3 regions of the Oceanobacillus sp. FSL W7-1309 genome follow, and region 2 is predicted to be linked to each of the others. Evidence: predicted binding sites of a transcription regulator. Region 2 holds the regulator's gene; each other region holds the start of a gene.

Region 1 (7,353 bases), on a different contig from region 2:
CGTCTGCCTTACTTGGTTATATTGCTGCTCCACTGTGTTTTTCTTATTTTTCAGCAACTCACTAAGATGTTTATAGTGCTCTGTTTTAAAGAGCCTTCGTAATATAGCTTCTTTATTTTCTGTATCCGATGTTAGCAGTTTACGGAATTCACCTTGTGGCAGCATAACAATTTGTTTAAACTGGTCTTGTGTTAATCCTATAATCGCTTCTACCTTTTTATTTATTTCAGAAACGATTTGTCTATCAACACATGGAATCTCTTTGTCGTCTATTTTTTCAAAGAACTCATAACGTTCACCTGTTTTTGATTTGTTTCCTTTTTTCACATGACCTAACTGCCGGAGTATGCGATACACACGTCCGTTTAAAGAAAACTCCAATTCTACAGCTGTATGGGTATTATCATCGGCAAAATCACTGCGCAATGCCTTTATATCTTCGCGATCCGAACCACTTGCACTGCCATATAATGCAAAAGCAATGCCATCAAAGATTGTTGTTTTCCCCGCACCAGTATTACCAGATATAACAAATAAATTCGTCTTATCCAGCTCTCTAAAATCTACGGTTTCTGTATTTTTATACGGACCAAATGCCGTCATTGTTAACTTTAGTGGCTTCAACTGGTTTTTACTCCTTTCTGCTGTATCGCCTTAATTCGTTAGAGATGCTTTCTGTTTCGGTATTACTTTTGTTTCACTTGCATCTTTTAGAAGTTGATCTAATGTTTCTTTAAAAATAGCTTCCATTTCTTCTGTTGCACGATTACCTTTTACTTCATTATAAAATGCCTGAAAAAGATCCATGTCACTCATCTTGCTTCGATTAATCGAACGATCTTCTGCCTGCGCAAGAGGTGTGACAGAATAGTTTTTACGTTCCACATGCATCGCGTTCGGATAGACAGATCGCACCTTTTCCATCGGCGACAATACCGGAGTCTCATCCAATAACCGAACAAAAACATAATCTTGATTTATTGGGTGATTTAATAAATCATCTATGTATGCTTCAACGGTACGAATATCTCTCCTCGGTTTCAAGAGACGTTTTTCAACTGTGGCATTTCCTAAAGAATCCATCTCGACAATATGAAATCCTTTTTTATGATGCTCCTCGGATAAAGAGTATTTTAAAATCGATCCAGCATAACGAATTTTCTCATCCATTACATAATGAGCCTGATGCAAATGCCCTAATGCCGTATAATGAAATGGCATATAGTGTTCACTAGCAACATATTCTGCACCACCAATTGAAAGCGGCCGCTCCGAATCACTTGTATTTTCTTCTTCTTTCGCATAGGGAGTCACAAACGCATGACCAATAGCAACATGTCGGGCATTGGCATCCATCTGCATGGTAATTTGTTCGATAATCTTTTTTGTTGCGTCATCATGTGTTCGGATATCCTCATCTTCCAAAACATTCCTTACCACACTTGGGTCGCAGTACGGAATGAGGTGAAAATGCACCTCTCCAAATTCGTCTTCTAAAACAACTGGCTCTATATGGTTTGTCAGATTACCGACAATATGAAAACCATGATGTTTCATTAAACTGCTCCCAAAATTCAACCTGCTCGGACTATCATGGTTACCTGCTATCGCGATTACAGGTGTTTTTAATCGATGCACAATTGTCTCTAAAACTTCGTCCAATAAGTGAACTGCTTCAATTGGCGGAACCGCTCGATCATATAAATCACCTGCGATAATGACTGCATCTGGTTTTTCTTCCTCCACTGCTTGAATAAGTTGTTCTAATACATAACGTTGATCTTCGGTCATATAAATTCCCTGGACAAGTTTTCCTAAGTGCCAATCCGCAGTATGAAAAAACTTCATTGTATCTCCCCTCTCCAGTACACTAGATAAATAATCTGCTTGCACTTAATCAAAAACTACTAAATTCTTCTGTTTTAATAGTATTGATTACTACTATAATAAGAGAAAAGGAACTTAGCCCCTTTCACAAAATATCGAATCTAAATCTATAATGAGTATACTGCTCTTCTTCCATTGAATCAATGTTAGGAAGCCTGGTCATAATTCATATTTCTACCAGCTATATTTAGTAGATTTGCGAATTTCGAAACTATTATCCGATTAAATTCTTTGTTTTGATGTGGAATTTAGCTATTAAAATAAATTCTATTAAAGTTAAAACTTTTTGAAAAAGTAGAGTTTAGACTCGCATGCAGCCATTGTGTTAATGAGTAAACCCATTCGATTCGGTTGCTCAATTTACTTCCTGCCTTTCCCGGATGCACTAGTCATGCTCTGACACAGCCAGAACGAACACAAATAAATAACCCCGATACACGAATCGTATCAGGGTTATAAACTATTTACTCATTTTTATATCCCCTTGCTTGGCTCGTTTTAAAAAGCTGGCAAGGATTATAGCTACTGCGATAATAAAGGTCGAAATAAAGAATGCATCATTAATTCCACCTAGCATTGCTTCTAAAGCTATTTGTTGCTGCACCTCCGAAGTCGGACCGCCTACTACTGCCTCAGTTAAACGGTTTGCATACACATTTTCTCGAATTGACATGATCGTTATTAACAATGCAGTTCCAATCGCTCCAGAAACCTGATTCAGCGTATTATTCATCGCTGTTCCATGCGGGTAATATTCAGCAGGCAACTGATTTAAGCCGTTCGTTGATACCGGCATCATAACCATGGATAGACCTAACATACGCATTCCATGCAGTGCCATTAACGTAATGTAACCTGTCTCAAACGTTAAGTTACTAAAGCAATACGTTGTAATTGTCATAATCGATAAACCAACAAGCGCCAGTACTCGCCCGCCATATCTATCAAACAGTCTACCTGTGATTGGTGACATAAATGCATTCAGAAGAGCTCCCGGTAATAGCATTAACCCCGTATCCATTGGCGAAATCCCACGAATCGTTTGTGCATAGATCGGTAACAAAAGAAAACCAGAAAACATTGCAATATTAACGACCATCGATATGATGGATGCCAACGTAAACATGGGATATTTAAACACATTGAAATTTAACATGGGCTTCTCAAGCTTTGATTGACGAAGGATAAACCAGATAAGCGCAATAACCCCAAGGATAATTGTTCCATATACCTGTAAGCTATCCCAGCCCTTTGATCCAGCAGAGCTAAAACCGTATAATAATCCTCCGAATCCAATACTGGACAAAATTAAAGAAAGAATATCTAACGTAATAATCACTTTTTCTTTCTTATCCTTTAATAGAAAAAAGCCGAGCAAAAATACAACAGCAGCAATTGGAGTTATAAAATGAAATAGCATTCTCCAATCATAGTGTTCAATAATCCAACCAGAAAGCGTTGGTCCAATTGCTGGAGCAAACATTAAAATCAAACCGAAGACTCCCATTGCAGTTCCTCGTTTAGCGATTGGAAAGCTTATTAACATAACATTCATTAATAATGGCATCATAATTGCGGATCCAGATGCCTGAACCATTCGCGCAGCCAGCAAGATCGGGAATGTATGCGCAATACCTGCAATTAAAGTTCCACAAAAAAACAGACCCATTGCAACTAAGAACAATCGGCGAACAGAATATTTTTGAATTAAAAAAGCTGTCGTTGGAATCAATATACCATTAATTAACATATACCCCGTCGTTAACCACTGGACGACAGATGTACTTACATCAAGGTCTAACATGATAGATGGCAGTGCAACATTTAGCAGTGTATTATTTAAAAATGAAATAAATGCACCGACCATAAGTATTGCTAAAATACCATACTTTGGCCGGTCATTATGATTGATTGATGGTTCCATAAATTCTTCTCCCTTACATTAAACTATACATTGATCACCCGAATTTTTCTAATGACATAAATCATATCATATACCTTTAGTCCACATAATACAAATAAATTTTTTATTGTCTTTATCAAGTTTATGAACCGATTCATAATTCATTCAATTTTTAATAGACTATGAGTCTAGTATGAAAATACAGCTAAATTAGAAAAAAACTTTCCTTCATTAATAGTGGGAAAGTTTTTCATTAGCTAACCGCAAAAATATGGAGCACATTTTTGCAATTAAAGCAACTATTTTTAATACCTACGCGTCCAAAATTTGCCTATCTCCACCAAATCTACAAATCTTCATGAACATTTTGTGAAGCATTTCTCATACTCTTGTATTTTTATCGTTTGCGTACTATTATATAGGACGATAATTGTGTTTACCTTTATATTGGCGCAAAAAAACAGATAATTTAACAGAAAGGGGTATATACATGAAACTTAAATGGACCCTACTAACATTCATTTTCACTATAGCTACAGTGTTAACAGGTTGTGAGCCATTACTTGTCTTAGATCCAAAAGGACCACAAGCTGCAACGACTGCTGATGTTATATGGTTATCCATCATTACTATGGCATTCATTGTTATTACCGTACTTGTATTACTTATCATTATCCTAGTAAAATACCGCGCATCTAAACAGGATGATGATTATGAACCACCACATATTGAGGGGAATCCTATTGTCGAAGGAATTATTGTTGGTATTCCAATTTTAATTGTTATCTTCTTATCTATCGTTTCTGTTGTCTCAACATACCAAGTTGAAACAGTACCAGAAGGATATGAGGATCAGGAACCGTTGGTGATATATGCTTCTTCATCTAACTGGAAATGGCATTTCAGCTATCCAGAACAAGATATTGAAACAGTCAATTATGTATTTATCCCAACAGATCGTTCCGTCCAGTTCAAGCTTTACTCACATGGTCCAATTACAAGTTTTTGGGTACCGCAGTTAGCCGGACAAAAATATGCGATGGCAGACATGGTAACGACAATTAATTTAGCGGCTGAATCAGCTGGAGAGTTTATGGGTAGAAATGCAAACTTTAGTGGTGAAGGTTTTGCTGAAAACACATTTAACGTTATCGCAATGCCGCAAGATGAATTCGATACTTGGGTAGATGATATTCATGCTACGGCTGATCCATTAACAGAAGATATATTCAATGAATTATTAGAACCTGGTCATCTAGGTCAACTTGCTTTCACTGGAACACATTTAGAATTTTCACCACCACCTGAGGGTGAGCATGGTGGGCATAATCACGGTTCATCTGATGATACGGAACAATCCGAGGATGAACATGATGATTCAGAACACGATCATCATTAATTGAAAGACTACGAACAAAACAGCTAGATTACTAATCTAAATGTACTTGAACTTCTCGAAAGGAGTAACAAACATGGAATTTTTTGAAAGATTCGCTATACCCCATCCAGATCCAATGATCTATGCATCTATGGTTGCAATTGTTCTTGTTTCCATCGCAATCGTTGCAGGATTAACTTACTTTAAAAAATGGGGCTATTTATGGAACGAATGGTTAACAACAACTGACCATAAACGAATCGGGATTATGTATTTGATTTCCGCTTTAGTCATGTTATTCCGTGGTGGTGCGGACGCTGTCATGATGCGTCTTCAGCTTTCTAGCCCGGAAATGGAATTTTTAAACGCTCAACATTATAATGAGGTTTTTACAACGCACGGAGTTGTAATGATCTTCTTTATGGCAATGCCGTTCGTTATTGGTTTAATGAACTACGTTGTGCCACTGCAAATTGGTGCTCGTGACGTTGCTTTTCCGCGACTAAACGCACTTAGCTTTTGGTTATTCTTTGCCGGAGCAATGCTATTTAACATATCGTTTGTTATCGGTGGATCACCTGACGCTGGTTGGACCAATTACTTCCCACTAGCAAGTAATGAGTTTAGCCAATCTGTTGGTGTTAACTATTACATGTGGGCTCTTCAAATTTCTGGAATTGGTACACTAATGACAGGAATTAACTTTGTTGTAACGATTTTCAAAATGAGAGCTCCTGGTATGAAATTAATGAAAATGCCAATGTTTACATGGTCAGCTCTTATCACAAATGTTATTATTGTATTTGCTTTCCCAGTGTTAACTGTAGCGCTCTTAATGGGAACGTTCGACCGTCAATTCGGTACATCATTCTTTGCAACAGGTAATGGTGGTATGGATATGTACTGGGCCAACCTTTTCTGGGTTTGGGGCCATCCAGAAGTTTACATTTTAATTCTGCCAGCATTCGGTATTTACAGTGAGATTATTTCGACCTTCTCACAACGTAACTTATATGGGTATAAATCAATGGTAGCTTCCATGGTACTAATTTCCCTACTCTCATTCTTTGTATGGGTACACCATTTCTTTACAATGGGACAGGGAGCATTAACTAATAGTATCTTCTCGATTACAACAATGGCAATCGCCATACCAACCGGGATTAAGATATTTAACTGGCTCCTAACGATGTGGAAAGGTAAGATTAGGTTCACCGTTCCAATGCTTTATTCAGTAGCCTTCATCCCACTTTTCACAGTTGGTGGAGTAACTGGAGTAATGCTTGCAATGGCAAGTGCTGACTATCAGTATCATAATACGATGTTCTTAGTAGCTCACTTCCACAATACAATTATTCCTGGTGTTGTTTATGCGATGCTAGCTGGTCTTACGTATTGGTGGCCAAAAATGTTTGGCTTTATTCTGAACGAGCGAATTGGAAAATGGGCTTTCTGGTTTAATGTTGTCGGCTTTGTTTTAGCTTTCTTCCCGATGTACATCACTGGATTAGACGGGCAAGCTCGCCGTATGTACACATACTCAGAGTCAACTGGATTCACTCCATTGAATATGCTTTCGTTTGTAGGAGCAGGTTTAATGGCAATTGCATTTATCCTGATCGCCTATAATATTTTCTATAGTATTAAAAACTCACCTAGAAACGTTGGTGACGATCCATGGAACGCACGTTCATTAGAATGGGCAACGCATAACCCGGTTCCTGAATACAACTTTGCAATTGAACCTGAAGTAAATTCCAGTGAAGCATTCTGGGATCATAAGAAAAAGAAACATACTTTATTCAAAGGTAAAATCGATAAAATCCATATGCCAAATAATAGTGGTATTCCAATTATAATGGCAGGTATTTTATTTGTATTTGGATTCTCGTTCGTCTTCAGTATTTGGCCGGCTGTTATCATTGCTGCCATTGCCTTCTTCGCATGTATGATGTACAGTTCATTCGAAAATGATCAGGGACGCTATATTTCTGCTGACGAAGTGAAGGAAACGGAAGAGAAATTTGGAGGTGCTTCGAAATGAAGATAGATCACTCGCAACCTCTTGAATATAGCACACACAAAAATGAAATGAATATATTAGGCTTCTGGATTTTCCTGGGTGCTGAAATTATGCTTTTTGCAACACTATTTACATCCTATTTCATATATGAAAACAGATTTG
Region 2 (7,353 bases):
GATTTTAAATTTAATAAGAAGCCATCATTAAATATTTGATTCCCAACAATGTTTGATTTTACACTCGAAACACTCCATTATTATAAAATGATACAAAATAGGCAGCTGTTTAGCTGCCTACTGTTTATTATAATGGACTATATGAAATCGTTCAACTATTCTCCTCTTGAAGGGCAGTCCATTCTTCTATAAGTTGTTCAATTTCGTATTTCAACTTATTCACTGTTTCTGTAAGCTCCAATGACTTTTCATGATCTTGATAAACTTCCGGTTTTGTCATTTCTTCTTCAATCTGTGCAATATCTAGTTCCTGATGTTCAATCATTTCTTCAAGTTCTGAGATACGACGCTGGACTTTCCTTTTTTCACTTTGCAGCTGCTTGCCTTCCTTATAGCTTAGCTTTTTTGTTTCAGAGTTGGATGTTGTTTCCTTTTCCTGTTTTAGCCTTTCGATTTCTGCCTCTTCTTCTTTCTTCTCCAAATAATAATCATAGTCCCCAAGATAGATTGTAATTCCATCTCGTTCCATTTCAGCAACCTGATCAGCTATTTTATTAATAAAATAGCGGTCATGTGATACGAAAAGGATGGTTCCAGGAAAATCAATCAAAGCCGCTTCCAGCACTTCTTTACTATCAATGTCCAAATGGTTTGTAGGCTCATCCATAATAAGGAAATTTGCTTGCTGCATTTTAAGCTTAGCAAGGGCTAGTCTTGCTTTTTCTCCACCACTTAATGTATGGACCTGCTTTAATACATCATCTCCAGAAAAAAGAAAGTTTCCTAAAACCGTGCGGATATCTTTTTCATTTATGGTGGGGTAATCATCCCATAATTCTTGAAGAATCGTCTTAGTAGAATTAAGATCAGCCTGTTCTTGATCATAGTAGCCAATTTGTACATTTGTACCAAGCTGGATGTTTCCTTTTTCTGTCTGCAGTCTACCTAAGATGGCCTTAAGTAATGTAGTTTTCCCTACACCATTCGGACCAACAAGTGCGATACGGTCACCGCGATTTATATCCAGTCGTATGTTGGAAAAAATAGGGTCCACTTCTTTTTCATAACATAAGCTAAGCTCTTCAACTTTTAATACATCATTTCCACTTCTGCGATTAATTTGAAAGGAGAAGGAAGCGGATGACTCATCACCTAGTGGCCGATCAAGACGCTCCATTTTTTCAAGCTGCTTCCGCCTGCTTTGTGCTCGTTTTGTAGTCGAAGCACGTACAATATTCCGCTGGATAAAGTCTTCCATTTTTTTAATTTCAGTTTGCTGCTTTTCAAATTCCTTTAATTCCTGTTCATAATTTAGTGCTTTTTGCTCCAAATACTTGCTGTACGAACCATGGTATTTTCGCGTTTTATGCCGTGAAATTTCATATACAATGGAAACTGTTTTATCAAGAAAGTACCGATCGTGTGAAACGATGACAATGGCGCCTGGATAACTAACGAGATAGTTTTCCAACCATGACAATGTATCAATATCAAGATGGTTGGTCGGTTCATCAAGAATAAGCAACTGTGGTTTTTGAAGCAGCAATTTACCCAGGGCAAGTCGTGTTTTTTGTCCACCACTAAGTTCTGCGATTGGAGTATCATAATCAAAGGACTCAAAATTTAACCCACTAAGTACAGCTCTAATATCAGATTCATACGTATAGCCCCCATCAGTCTGATATGCTAGTTGAAGTTTGTCATATTCTTTAAGGACTTTGTCATATTCTTCTCCAGATAATTCGCTGGCTTTCTCCATCTCTTTCTCTAATGCTCGAAGTTGCTTTTCCAATGATTTTAAATGGGAAAATACCTCTAGCATTTCATCCCAAATGGTTTTCCCTGATTCTAACGTCATATGCTGGGATAAATAACCGAATGTAAGATCCTTCGGTTGAAAAAATTCCCCTTCATCATACGATAATTCTTGTGCCATAATTTTAAGTAATGTTGACTTACCTGCACCGTTTCTGCCGACAATAGCTATACGGTCTTTATCTTTAATTTCAATTTTAATATTTGATAAAATCTCTTCAGCACCGAAGGATTTGGAAATTCCGTTTAGTTGCATTAATATCATCTTTTTCACCCCATCATGTACAGTGTATCTTATAGTTATTTAACGAGGCAACTGAATTGTGAAAAATATCACGACTTATTTGACGTTTTCTGTTAAAATAGAAGGAAAGAACTTATCATATACAACTATTGGATTGAAAAGAGGAAGATTGATGGAACAGAATAAAATTCCACAAGCTACTGCCAAGCGGCTGCCTTTATATTATCGTTTTCTTAACAATTTAAATCAGCAAGGGAAGAAGCGAGTTTCCTCAAAGGAGCTGAGTGATGCAGTAAAAGTGGATTCTGCAACAATTCGAAGAGACTTTTCTTATTTTGGCGCATTGGGAAAAAAGGGATACGGCTATAATGTAGAGTATTTATTAGGATTTTTCCGAAGTACGTTGGATCAGCATGAGGTTACAGAGGTTGCATTAATCGGAGTTGGGAACTTAGGTACAGCCTTCCTTCATTATAACTTTATGAAGAACAATAATATCCGGATTACTACGGCATTTGATGCAGATACAGAAAAGGTTGGCACGGATATTGGCGGGGTACCCGTTTATGATATTCGTGATTTAGAGGAAAAGTTAGAAGACATTAAAGTCGCTATCCTAACTGTTCCAGCTGTTGAAGCACAAGTGATCGCCGATAAGCTTGTAGAAAAAGGGATTTCAGGGATTCTTAACTTTACTCCTGCAAGGATTAGTGTACCGAAGCATATTCGGGTCCACCATATTGATCTTGCTGTTGAATTGCAGGCCCTTGTCTATTTCCTAAAGCATTATTCGTTAGATAATCCAGAGTAGATATTACTCATTGTAAATTTTTGTTTATTTACAAGGCTATTGATATTAGGTCAAAAGCCTTGTTTTTTTATGGTTGGATTTGGATGTCCTTATATTGGTAAATACCATAATTTATTTGCATCAATTCCATAAAATCTCCGTTTTAAACAACCACTGGAAACAAGCTGATAAATATTAACTAGATAAATGGAACTAATATTTTTCTGAAAATTATTGGTTCTTAAGACATCTATCCATTTACTGATTATTACGTTAATCTGTATTGGGAATATATTGAGAAAGAGGAGGAATTTATTCGTGAACGTGAAAAAGGTTTTAGGTATTATGTTTGTTTTATTTATTAGTTTGTTCATTGTTGCATGTTCAAATGAAAGTGACAATGAGAGTGAAGGGACTAACGATGCTGAAGCAACTGAAGAAACAAATGATGCGGAAGCAAACGAGAAAAACGGGTCTGAAGAAGCAGAAGAAAATGTAGTTCCAGAAGATGAGGCATTATTTGCAGTACTTGAAGCAAACTTAGAAGCATTAACAGAAAATGACTTGGATGCTTACATGGAAACCATACATAGTGAATCTCCTTTATATGACTCAACACGTACGACAATCGATCAATTATCTGTGTATACATTAGATATGGAATTATTTGATTTAGTTGTAGAAGAAAAATCAGAAGAAGAAGCAACAATCTCTTATAAACAGACGACAATGAAAGTCGATGGTCCTGATTTTATGAATAATGAAACACACGGGGTTCATGTCTTGCGACCAGATGATGGTGCATGGAAAATTTATAGTTCCGAAGAACCAAGCGAAATAATTCCTCTTGATGAGAATGGGGAAGTTATCGAAGAGACTGCTGCTGATGCAGCGGCAGAAGGTGTTTACATTGACACAATTACGAGCTTAGAAATTCCGTTTGATGAAGGAAAGTGGGAGCTTGAGAACTATGAGGAAGGAGACGGTGAAGCAACCGCTGAATTTCTTTTAGTTGATGAGGATCAAACGAATTTCACAGAGCTGTTTACGATTCATTATTATCCAGATGGTGATGAATTGTTAGGTGCTGAAGGCTTTATCGAAATGATGGAAATGAATTTAACAGAAATGACTACAGGTGAGCTTGAATTTAATTCTGCGGAAGAAGGATTTTTTGATTTTTCATTAACAGAAGATGATATTCAGCTCGATCAGGAAGAAGTAGCAAGGGTATTTGCGAAAGACAATGATTTGTATGTTGTTCGCTACACAACGTTTGAAAAATCAATCGAAGATAAAGATGAATGGATAGATAAGTTGAAGTCTATCCAATAAAAATAAAAGAAGGCTGTTTCAGTATTAATCTAGAAACAGCCTTCTTTTTTATTAAGAAGATCTATATAGTATCTATTTAATGCTTCTTCTTTTTCAATCGAAAATACTTATTAAGCAATCGAACTGCAACTCCAAAGGCAAGCGTTGCTACAGCAGCAAAAATGAGCGTGGTGGGATTCCAGATTGTTTGCCCTTTGCTTTGGACGGCAACGTAAATAAAAATCATTGCCATTATGAAGTAAATGAACGCTTTAACTAACAAAGAATGAATCATTCATTAACCTCCAATAAGGATCATTTGCAATTGCTCAACCTGACGTTGCATTTGCTCAAGTTGTCGCTGCATTTCTTCTGGATCCATCGATAATTGCCCGACAACAACTAATGTGTTCATTGCTGCATGAACGATAATCGGAACGAGAATTCGTTTTGTCTTTACATAAAGAAACGCAAATACAAACCCCATCGAAGCATAAATTAGGATATGTTCCATCCCTTCATGAATAAAACCGAAGATAAGGGCGGAGACCAAACCTGCGAAGAAGAAATTCATGCGCTTATAGAGACTGCCGAAGATAATTTTTCGGAAAATGATTTCTTCCAATATTGGGGCAATCACTGCAGGAATAATAATAAATAATGGGGCTGCACGAGCTATATCCATGATACCTTGAGTGTTTTCTGATCCAGGTGAAATCCCTAGTATATTCATTTCAATTGCTACTGCAATTCCTTGTGCAAAGAAAGCCATGAATACACCGAGGATTGACCAGAGTATCATTGAGCTCATCGGTGCTGCATTGCGTGTATCTCTCATCTGCATATCGGGCTTCATAATCCACAAAATAATAAGAAGTCCGAGAATAAAGCTAAAAATGGACCAGTAAATCACACCTTGTACTGGGATATAATGATGCTTTGCAAGCAGAGCAACGGGAAATGCAGAAAGCTGCATCAGTATATAAGTTAAAATGACATACCAATATCTACGTGCCAAATAAAACGACTCCTTTTGCTTTGTATAGTTTAGTATATGTATTACATATTCCATCTATTGATCATCAATCATCATAAAAGATATTTTATCATATTATACAGGCTGTTAATATTATGAGCCCCTTTACATAAAATTTTACTAGAAATTAAATAAAATTATAGACACATTACTTGCATTTTTTTATGGGATTAATTATTATGAATATAGAAATTAGCACTCAATCATTGAGAGTGCTAATAAATCTAATACGTTAAAGAATTGAGGAGGCATTCTACATGATTAAACCACTAGGAGATCGTGTTGTTATCGAACTTGTTGAGCAAGAAGAAACAACTGCAAGCGGTATCGTACTACCAGACTCTGCAAAGGAAAAACCACAGGAAGGTCGCGTAGTAGCAGTAGGATCTGGCCGTGTAACTGAAAATGGGGAAAAAGTGGCACTTGAAGTTGCAGAAGGGGACCGCATTATATTCTCTAAATTTGCTGGTACTGAAGTGAAATATGAAGGTACAGAATACTTAATTCTTCGTGAAAATGACATTTTAGCTGTAGTAAGCTAATCGTAACACAAAACCAACACATACATGAACGACGACAAATAAATTTTTCGAATGATTATTTTAAAGGAGGAATTTTAAGTGGCTAAAGATATTAAGTTCAATGAAGAAGCACGTGGAGCAATGCTGCGCGGTGTAGATGTATTAGCAAACGCTGTAAAAGTAACGTTGGGACCAAAAGGACGTAACGTTGTTTTAGATAAAAAATTCGGCTCACCTCTAATTACAAATGATGGGGTAACCATTGCGAAAGAAATCGAATTGGAAGATGCTTTTGAAAACATGGGAGCACAGCTTGTATCTGAAGTTGCATCGAAAACAAATGATGTAGCTGGTGACGGTACAACTACTGCAACAGTTCTTGCACAAGCAATGATTCACGAAGGTTTGAAAAACGTTACAGCTGGTGCAAACCCTGTAGGTATCCGCCGCGGTATTGAGAAAGCTGTAGCAACTGCTGTTGAAGAATTAAAAGCAATTTCTCAACCGGTTGAAAGCAAAGACTCTATCGCACAAATCGCAGCTATCTCAGCATCTGATGATGAAGTTGGTAACTTAATTGCTGAAGCGATGGAACGCGTTGGCAATGATGGCGTTATTACAATTGAAGAATCAAAAGGCTTCAACACAGAATTAGAGGTTGTTGAAGGGATGCAATTTGATCGTGGATATTCTTCACCATACATGGTTACTGACCAAGATAAAATGGAAGCAGTATTAGAAGATCCATACATTCTTATTACAGATAAGAAAATTGGTAATATCCAAGAAGTATTACCAGTATTAGAGCAAGTTGTTCAACAAGGAAAGCCATTATTATTAATCGCTGAAGATGTTGAAGGGGAAGCTCTTGCAACATTAGTTGTAAACAAACTTCGCGGAACGTTCAACGCTGTAGCTGTTAAAGCTCCAGGATTCGGTGACCGTCGTAAAGCAATGCTAGAAGATATCGCTATCCTAACTGGTGGAGAAGTGATTACTGAAGATCTTGGATTGGATCTTAAGTCTGCTACTATCGAACAATTAGGACGTGCTTCGAAAGTTGTTGTAACAAAAGAAAACACTACAGTTGTTGAGGGTGCTGGCAACCCAGAAGCAATCTCTGGCCGTGTTGCACAAATCCGTGCACAAGCAGAAGAAACAACTTCTGAATTTGATAAAGAAAAATTACAAGAGCGTCTTGCTAAATTATCTGGTGGTGTGGCAGTAGTTAAAGTTGGTGCTGCAACAGAAACAGAATTAAAAGAGCGCAAACTGCGTATCGAGGATGCATTGAACTCTACACGTGCTGCAGTTGAAGAAGGCTTCGTATCCGGTGGTGGTACTGCCCTAATCAACGTTTACAACAAAGTAAGTGAACTAAACCTAGAAGGCGATGAAGCAACTGGTGTGAAAATCGTACTTCGCGCAATCGAAGAGCCAGTTCGTCAAATTGCACAAAACGCTGGTTTAGAAGGTTCTATCATCGTAGAACGCTTGAAAAACGAAAAAGTTGGCGTAGGATATAACGCAGCAACAAACGAATGGGTAAACATGGTTGAAGCTGGAATCGTTGACCCAACAAAAGTAACACGTTCTGCACTGCAAAACGCAGCATCTGTAGCAGCAATGCTAT
Region 3 (7,353 bases), 2.2 Mb from region 2:
AAATGAAAAGAAGGCTCGTTTTGTGAGTCTTCTTTTTGTGCGGTTACGTATCTAATATAAATTTATCAAACTTGCGATTTGAGTGTATTTATAAAATTTCTCCTGATTTTGCTGGACGGGTCGAATAAGCTATAATAATTAATAGATATATAATCAAGGAGGCGTAAGTAATGCTAACGGAACAAGATCAAATGAAAAAAGCAGTTGGAGAAAAAGCTGCGACTTTTGTAAAAGATGGTATGAAAATAGGTCTTGGATCGGGATCAACTGTATATTGGATGGTACGGAAGCTAGGTGAGCTTGTTGATGCTGGTGTAAATATTGAGGGAATTCCATCATCAAAACAAACAGAGAAATGGGCGCAGGAATTTGGCGTACCACTTACTGATTTTCGGGAAGTAAAGGAATTGGATATTACAATTGATGGTGCGGATGAAGTAGATGAAAATCATCAACTCATCAAAGGTGGAGGTGCAGCGTTATTTCGTGAGAAAATTATTGCACAGGCTGCTAAGGAACTGATTATTATTGTGGATGAATCAAAAATGGTTTCACATTTGGGAGAGTATCCACTGCCTGTCGAAGTGCTTCCATTTGCTTGGGAACGAACAGCAAATGAAATTTCGAAACTTGGCTGTGTGCCAAAGCTGCGTACGCTTGATGGAGAAATATTAGTTACCGATAATGGGAATTACATATTGGATTGTCCGTTCAATAAAATACCAGATCCAGATCAATTAAATAAACAATTGAAGCAAATTGTTGGAGTAATAGAAACTGGCTTATTTATCGATATGACAACGAAAGTAATTATTGGAAATAAAGAAACGGTTACTGTTGTCGAGTAAAATGATGTAATAGAAGAGACACCCTAGAAGAGATTCTTTGGGTGTTTTTACCACGCATTAACGAACTGTGATATCTCGACCTCCAATCCTGAAGAAAATCAAAATGTTGAGGATAGGGGATAAAACAGCCCGTAAATTCCTGATTCTGTTCAAGGGCCTTTAGGTCATACCCTTGTGGTACTAATATTTAGTTGGAAGGAGTCTCCCCGCTAAATGAAGTCTCACTTTATCACTTTATCCGACTTTTTTGCATACGATGAGAAGTAGACTTAAAAATGTGGGTGGAAAGGGTGGCATCATTTGTGTGGAATAACTGGATTTGTTGACTGGAAGAGGCATGCGCATACACGACTAGCGGTTTTGGAGAAAATGACAGATACGTTATCATTACGGGGACCTGATGAAACAAATCATTGGATCTATGAACATACTGGGTTTGGACATAAGCGGCTGTCGGTTGTTGATTTAGAAGGCGGAAAACAACCAATGCATAAGAAAAAGAATGATTTTACTTATACGATTGTTTATAATGGAGAGCTTTACAATACGGAGGAATTACGCCAAACGCTTCTTCAAAAAGGTTATGTATTCCAGACCTCATCTGATACAGAGGTTTTGCTGACAGCTTACTTGGAGTGGAAAGAAGATTGCGTCAATTATCTCAATGGCATTTATGCATTCGGTGTCTGGGATGAAGAAAAAGAACAGCTTTTTATGTCGAGAGACCGTTTAGGTGTAAAACCGTTGTTTTTTTATGAGGAACAAGAGCAGTTCATTTTTGGCTCAGAGTTGAAAGCAATTCTAGCTCATGATGCTGTTGATGCAGCAATAGATCATGAAGGTATATCGGAAATCTTTGGTCTAGGGCCGTCGAGAACACCTGGACACGGATTATTTAAAGGTATACGTGAACTTCGTGCAGCGCATTCATTAATCTTTTCCAAAAATGGGTTAAAAGTTTGGCGTTATTGGAACATGGTCAGTAAGCCACATATTGATTCACTGGAAGATACTGCGCAAAAGGTAAGAGAACTAGTTGTAGATGCAGTGCAACGGCAGATTGTAGCAGATGTACCTGTATCTACTTTGTTATCTGGTGGATTAGACTCTAGTGCGATTACAGCTATAGCTGCAGACTATTTTAAGGAAAAAGGAAAGGGAACATTAACGACTTTTTCAGTAGATTATGCTGGAAATGAGCAACATTTTCAGTCAAGTACCTTCCAGCCCTCTAGTGATAAGCCTTGGATTGAACAGATGGTTAATGTATTTTCGACAGATCATCATGATGAAATTATCTCTGGACTTGAGCTTGCTGCTTTACTGAAGGAAGCGGTAGATGTTCGAGATCAGCCAGGGCAAGCGGATATTGATTCATCTTTATTATGGTTTTGTCGTCGGATTAAAGAAAGAACAACGGTGGCATTGTCCGGTGAGTGTGCTGATGAAATCTTTGGTGGCTATCCATGGTTTCATGATCCGTCGGCCATTCAAGATGGTTTTCCTTGGATGCGTTCTTTAGATGCGCGAATCGACTTGCTTCATTCCCAATGGCAAAAGAAATTAGATTTAAAAAGCTATGTTCAAAATCGTTATCAGGAAACTATTCTGGAAACGCCAAGGCTGGATGGTGAATCACCTGAAGAAGCCAAGCGCAGAGAGCTTTTTTATTTAAATATGCAATGGTTTATGGCGCAGCTGCTTGACCGGAAGGATCGGATGAGTATGGGAGCCAGTCTAGAAGTACGTGTTCCTTATGCAGATCATCGTATTGTGGAATATGTTTGGAATATCCCATGGGAAATGAAAAATCTCGATGGACGTGAAAAAGGAATTTTACGCAAGGCGCTGGAAGGTATTGTACCAGATGATGTTTTATATCGAAAAAAGAGTCCATATCCGAGGACCTTTCAACCAGAATATACGAAGCAGGTAATAGCGTGGATGGAAACAATTTTAGCAGATCCGAATGCTCGTTTATTTGAATTTATGAAGCGTGAAAAAGTGGAAGCTATTGTAAACAGTGAAGGGAAGGAATTTAAGGAGCCATGGTATGGTCAGTTAATGCGCGGCCCCCAATTAATTGCACACTTATGTCAAATTGATTATTGGCTACGTAAATATGATGTGAAGATTCAAGTATGATAGAAAGGTTCTCTTAAAAGGATTGGCTCCCTTTTAAAAGAACCTTTTATTATGTAACTCTTTGAAAATTGCGATATAATAATGCTAGTTTCAATTAGGAGGGGGATACATATGAAGTATTATGCTGCATTTTCACCAATGAAGAATGCTGAAAAAAGCAGGCAGTATCGTCAAGATCATTTAGACTATTTAGGCAAGTTAGCCGAACAGGGGAAAGTTTTTGCTAAAGGTCGTTTTACGGATAGTACTGGTGGACTTGTTATTTACATCGCGGAAAGCTTTGAAGAGGTTGAAGAAATTGTGAAAAACGATCCATATGTTGTTTATGGAGCAAGAGGGTATGATATTCATGAATGGGAAATGACTACGGAAGCAGTTTTACCAGAAAAGTAGATTACATGTAAAGTCAGGGCCCTTTTTCAAAGGAGAGTCCTGACTTTTTGTTATGCATTTAAAATTTGTATTGCATTTTGAACGCGTGCATCTGTTGGCGGTTCGACAGCGTCAAGCGGATATTCTAACCCTAGTGCTTCCCACTTATATACGCCCATTTTATGATAAGGTAATACTTCGATTTTCTTGATATTAGTTAGTGTATGAATAAAAAGAGATAAATCCTTTAAATCCTCTTCATTATCACTATGTCCAGGAACAAGCACATGACGGATCCAGACAGGAATATTTTTTTTATCTAAATAACGAGCAAGTAGGAGAATATGATCGTTAAACATGCCAGTTAGTATTTTATGCTTCACTGGATTAATCTGTTTGATATCCATTAACACTAGATCAGTTAGTTCCAAGAGTTCGTCAAGCTGCTTCAGAAATGCAGGAGATTTGGAGAAACAGCCACCGGCAGTATCAATTGCTGTATGGATACCTAATTCTTTTAGTTCTTTAAAAAGGGCTATCAGAAACTTAACATGGAGCAATGGTTCTCCGCCACTTACGGTAACGCCTCCACCAGATGCTTGGAAAAAGGGGAGGTAATCCTTGATGTCCGTGACGAGTTCATTTACCGTCATTTCCTTGCCATCGCCCATTTTCCATGTGTCTGGATTATGGCAAAACTGGCAGCGGAGCGGGCAGCCTTGCATAAAAATTATATAGCGCAAACCTGGACCATCGACGGTTCCACATGTTTCGATAGAATGAATTCGACCTTTCACTTGAAAAACCTCCCCATTAAAATTGTTGACGTAATAGGGTGCTCCCCTTAAACAGGGAAGCGAGAACCTATATCATCTAACTATTGCATGCTTTTTTCCTTACAAGTGGTTTGCTTACATCCCTTTATGGAATGTTCGATTAATAACATCTAATTGTTGTTCTCTCGTTAATTTAATAAAGTTTACCGCATATCCAGATACACGGATGGTTAGCTGTGGATATTGTTCTGGATGCTCCATTGCATCGAGCAATGTTTCTCGATCAAACACATTGACGTTTAAATGATGTCCACCTTTTATCGTATATCCGTCTAGCATTCCTGCTAGATTTTGAATTCGTGTACTTTCTTCTCTCCCTAATGCTTTTGGTACAATGGAAAAGGTGTTGCTTATTCCGTCTAATGCGTATTCGTAAGGCAATTTTGCGACAGAGCTGAGGGATGCAAGTGCTCCTTTTTCGTCACGTCCATGCAATGGGTTCGCTCCAGGAGCAAAGGGCTCTCCAGCTTTTCGTCCATCTGGTGTATTTCCAGTTTTCTTCCCATAAACGACATTGGAAGTAATTGTTAATACAGAAAGTGTTGGTACAGAATTTCTGTATGTTTGATGCTTTTTGATTTTATTCATGAAGGCTGTGACAAGTTCGACTGCAATAGCGTCAACTCGGTCATCATTGTTTCCGTATTTCGGGAAATCTCCTTCTATTTTGTAGTCGATGGCATAGCCAGCTTCATTGCGGATTACTTTTACCTTTGCGTGCTTAATGGCACTTAGTGAATCAGCTGCAACTGATAATCCTGCAATCCCAGTTGCCATTGTCCGGAGAATGTCTCTATCATGTAATGCCATTTCAATTCGTTCATAGCTATATTTGTCATGCATGTAGTGAATCACATTTAGTGTATTAATATATAATCCGGCAAGCCATTCTAGCATTTGGTCATATTTTTCCATTACTTCCTCATAGTGTAGATATTCAGAAGTAATTGGTTCATAGTTCGGTCCTACTTGAGTGAAGGATTGTTCATCTACCCCGCCATTAATTGCATATAGCAATGCTTTGGCTAAGTTAGCTCGTGCACCGAAGAACTGCATTTGCTTGCCAATTTCCATTGCAGAAACACAGCATGCAATTCCATAATCATCTCCAAATTGTTTCCTCATGAGGTCATCATTTTCATATTGAATTGAACTTGTTTTAATGGACATAGATGCACAGTATTCCTTAAAAGGGCGTGGTAATTGATCAGACCATAAAACCGTTAAGTTTGGTTCGGGTGCAGGCCCAAGATTGTCTAATGTGTGTAAAAATCGGAACGAATTCTTTGTCACAAGCGGTGTACCATCTATAGCAATACCACCAATTGATTCTGTAACCCAAGTTGGATCTCCACTAAATAATTCATTGTAATCTGGAGTTCTTGCAAATTTTACAAGTCGTAGTTTCATTACAAAATGATCGACAAGCTCTTGTGCTGTTTCTTCTGTAATGACACCATTTTGAATGTCACGCTCAATATAAATATCTAAGAAGGTAGAAACCCTGCCAAGACTCATAGCTGCGCCGTTTTGCTCCTTGATAGCTGCTAAATAACCAAAATATAACCATTGGAACGCTTCGATTGCATTTGTAGCAGGATTGGAAATATCATATCCATAATCTGAACCGAGCTGTTTTAACTCTTGTAAGGCACGAATTTGTTCAGAAAGCTCTTCGCGGTCACGAATGATTTTCTCGGACATCACACCATTAACTCCCGTTGCTGCAAGTTCTTTTTGTTTATCTGCGATTAGCCTGTCAACACCATATAAAGCAACTCTTCGGTAATCGCCAATGATCCGTCCGCGTCCATAAGCATCAGGAAGACCTGTAATAATTCCAGCTTTTCTTGCTGCTCGCATTTCAGGTGTGTATGCATCAAAAACACCTTGGTTATGTGTCTTCCGATAATTGTTGAAGACATGCTTTACTTCTTCATCCAACTCATATCCGTATGCATGTAGAGCATCTTCTGCCATTCTAATACCACCAAATGGTTGAAGAGAGCGCTTAAAAGGTTGGTCTGTTTGGACACCAACAATTTTTTCAATACCTTTATTTAAATAGCCTGCTCCATGTGACGTAATGGTTGATACAATTGATGTGTCCATATCCAATACGCCACCATTTTCTCGTTCTTGCTTTGTTAAATCCATCACTTGTTCCCATAAAATTGTCGTGTTCCTTGTCGATCCTGCTAAAAAGCTTTCATCACCAGTATAGACAGTAATGTTTTGCATAATAAAGTCGCGAACATTAATTTCCTCTTGCCATTTTCCACTTTTAAAATCCATTTTGTTTTGAGCAGTTACAACCATAATAACCCTCCTAAAAAAGATATTGTGAAACATTGAGCATTCTTTATATATTTATCATATCACATATTTTTAGATGAAGTTATTTAAAATGTTAAAGAAGTGTGTCAGAATTGTAACTATATCGTGTCGATGAAGAAGGAAAGAAATATTTAAAAATATGTTTCATTCACGTATAATGGTATAAATGATTTGAACGTCATATTAAAGGAAATCATAAATGGATGAGTGCCCGAATGAGAAGAGAATAAGTTTATTTGGTCGTTCATAGAAGTGATGAGTGCCCGAATGAGAAGAGAGTAGGTTTATTTGGTCGTTCATAGAAGTGATGAGTGCCCGAATGAGAAGAGAGTAGGTTTATTTGGTCGTTCATAGAAGTGATGAGTGCCCGAATGGGAAGAGAGTAGGTTTATTTGGTCGTTCATAGAAGTGATGAGAGCCCGAATGGGAAGAGAGTAAGTATATTTGGTCGTTCATAGAAGTGATGAGTGCCCGAATGAGAAGAGAATAGGTTTATTTGGTCGTTCATAGAAGTGATGAGTGCCCGAATGAGAAGAGAGTAGGTTTATTTGGTCGTTCATAGAAGTGATGAGTGCCCGAATGAGAAGAGAATAAGTTTATTTGGTCATTCATAGAAGTGATGAGAGTCCTAATGGGAAGAGAGTAGGCTCCTTTGATTGGTCAAAGATGAGTTACCAATCAAAGGAATGATAAGTTCATTCTGTAAGTTATGTAGGCTATGAGCTTCTTGGCGCAGTGAGTTATTTGATTATCTAAAGCGAATGGGGTTCCAGCATTAAGAGAGCATCAACATTTGGGGCCTATTTACTGGATTC

What was found. Region 2 encodes Rex, which represses fermentation and respiration genes when NADH is low (regulators of the CRP and FNR family bind a similar motif). Its sites were predicted from a motif close to TTGTGAAATATTTCACAA; they were not measured.
Region 1: a site for Rex is predicted at 4,158-4,175, ahead of qoxA (cytochrome aa3 quinol oxidase subunit II). Genes of this name have one in related genera too.
Region 3: a site for Rex is predicted at 6,543-6,560, ahead of pflB (formate C-acetyltransferase). Genes of this name have one in related genera too.

The regions. Positions count from the first base shown of each region.
Region 1 is NZ_JBBOBX010000002.1:1,187,608-1,194,960, forward strand. It holds gene NST46_RS18535 (SMC family ATPase) at 1-624, opposite strand, end outside; gene NST46_RS18540 (exonuclease SbcCD subunit D) at 655-1,848, opposite strand; gene NST46_RS18545 (DHA2 family efflux MFS transporter permease subunit) at 2,348-3,811, opposite strand; gene qoxA (cytochrome aa3 quinol oxidase subunit II) at 4,281-5,189, shown strand; gene qoxB (cytochrome aa3 quinol oxidase subunit I) at 5,263-7,212, shown strand; gene NST46_RS18560 (cytochrome (ubi)quinol oxidase subunit III) at 7,209-7,353, shown strand, end outside.
Region 2 is NZ_JBBOBX010000001.1:2,247,163-2,254,515, forward strand. It holds gene NST46_RS10790 (ABC-F family ATP-binding cassette domain-containing protein) at 152-2,080, opposite strand; gene NST46_RS10795 (redox-sensing transcriptional repressor Rex) at 2,232-2,870, shown strand; gene NST46_RS10800 (hypothetical protein) at 3,168-4,184, shown strand; gene NST46_RS10805 (YdiK family protein) at 4,261-4,458, opposite strand; gene NST46_RS10810 (CPBP family intramembrane glutamic endopeptidase) at 4,462-5,181, opposite strand; gene groES (co-chaperone GroES) at 5,457-5,741, shown strand; gene groL (chaperonin GroEL) at 5,820-7,353, shown strand, end outside.
Region 3 is NZ_JBBOBX010000001.1:84,353-91,705, reverse strand. It holds gene rpiA (ribose-5-phosphate isomerase RpiA) at 171-848, shown strand; gene asnB (asparagine synthase (glutamine-hydrolyzing)) at 1,149-2,993, shown strand; gene NST46_RS00425 (YciI family protein) at 3,105-3,386, shown strand; gene pflA (pyruvate formate-lyase-activating protein) at 3,437-4,162, opposite strand; gene pflB (formate C-acetyltransferase) at 4,277-6,520, opposite strand.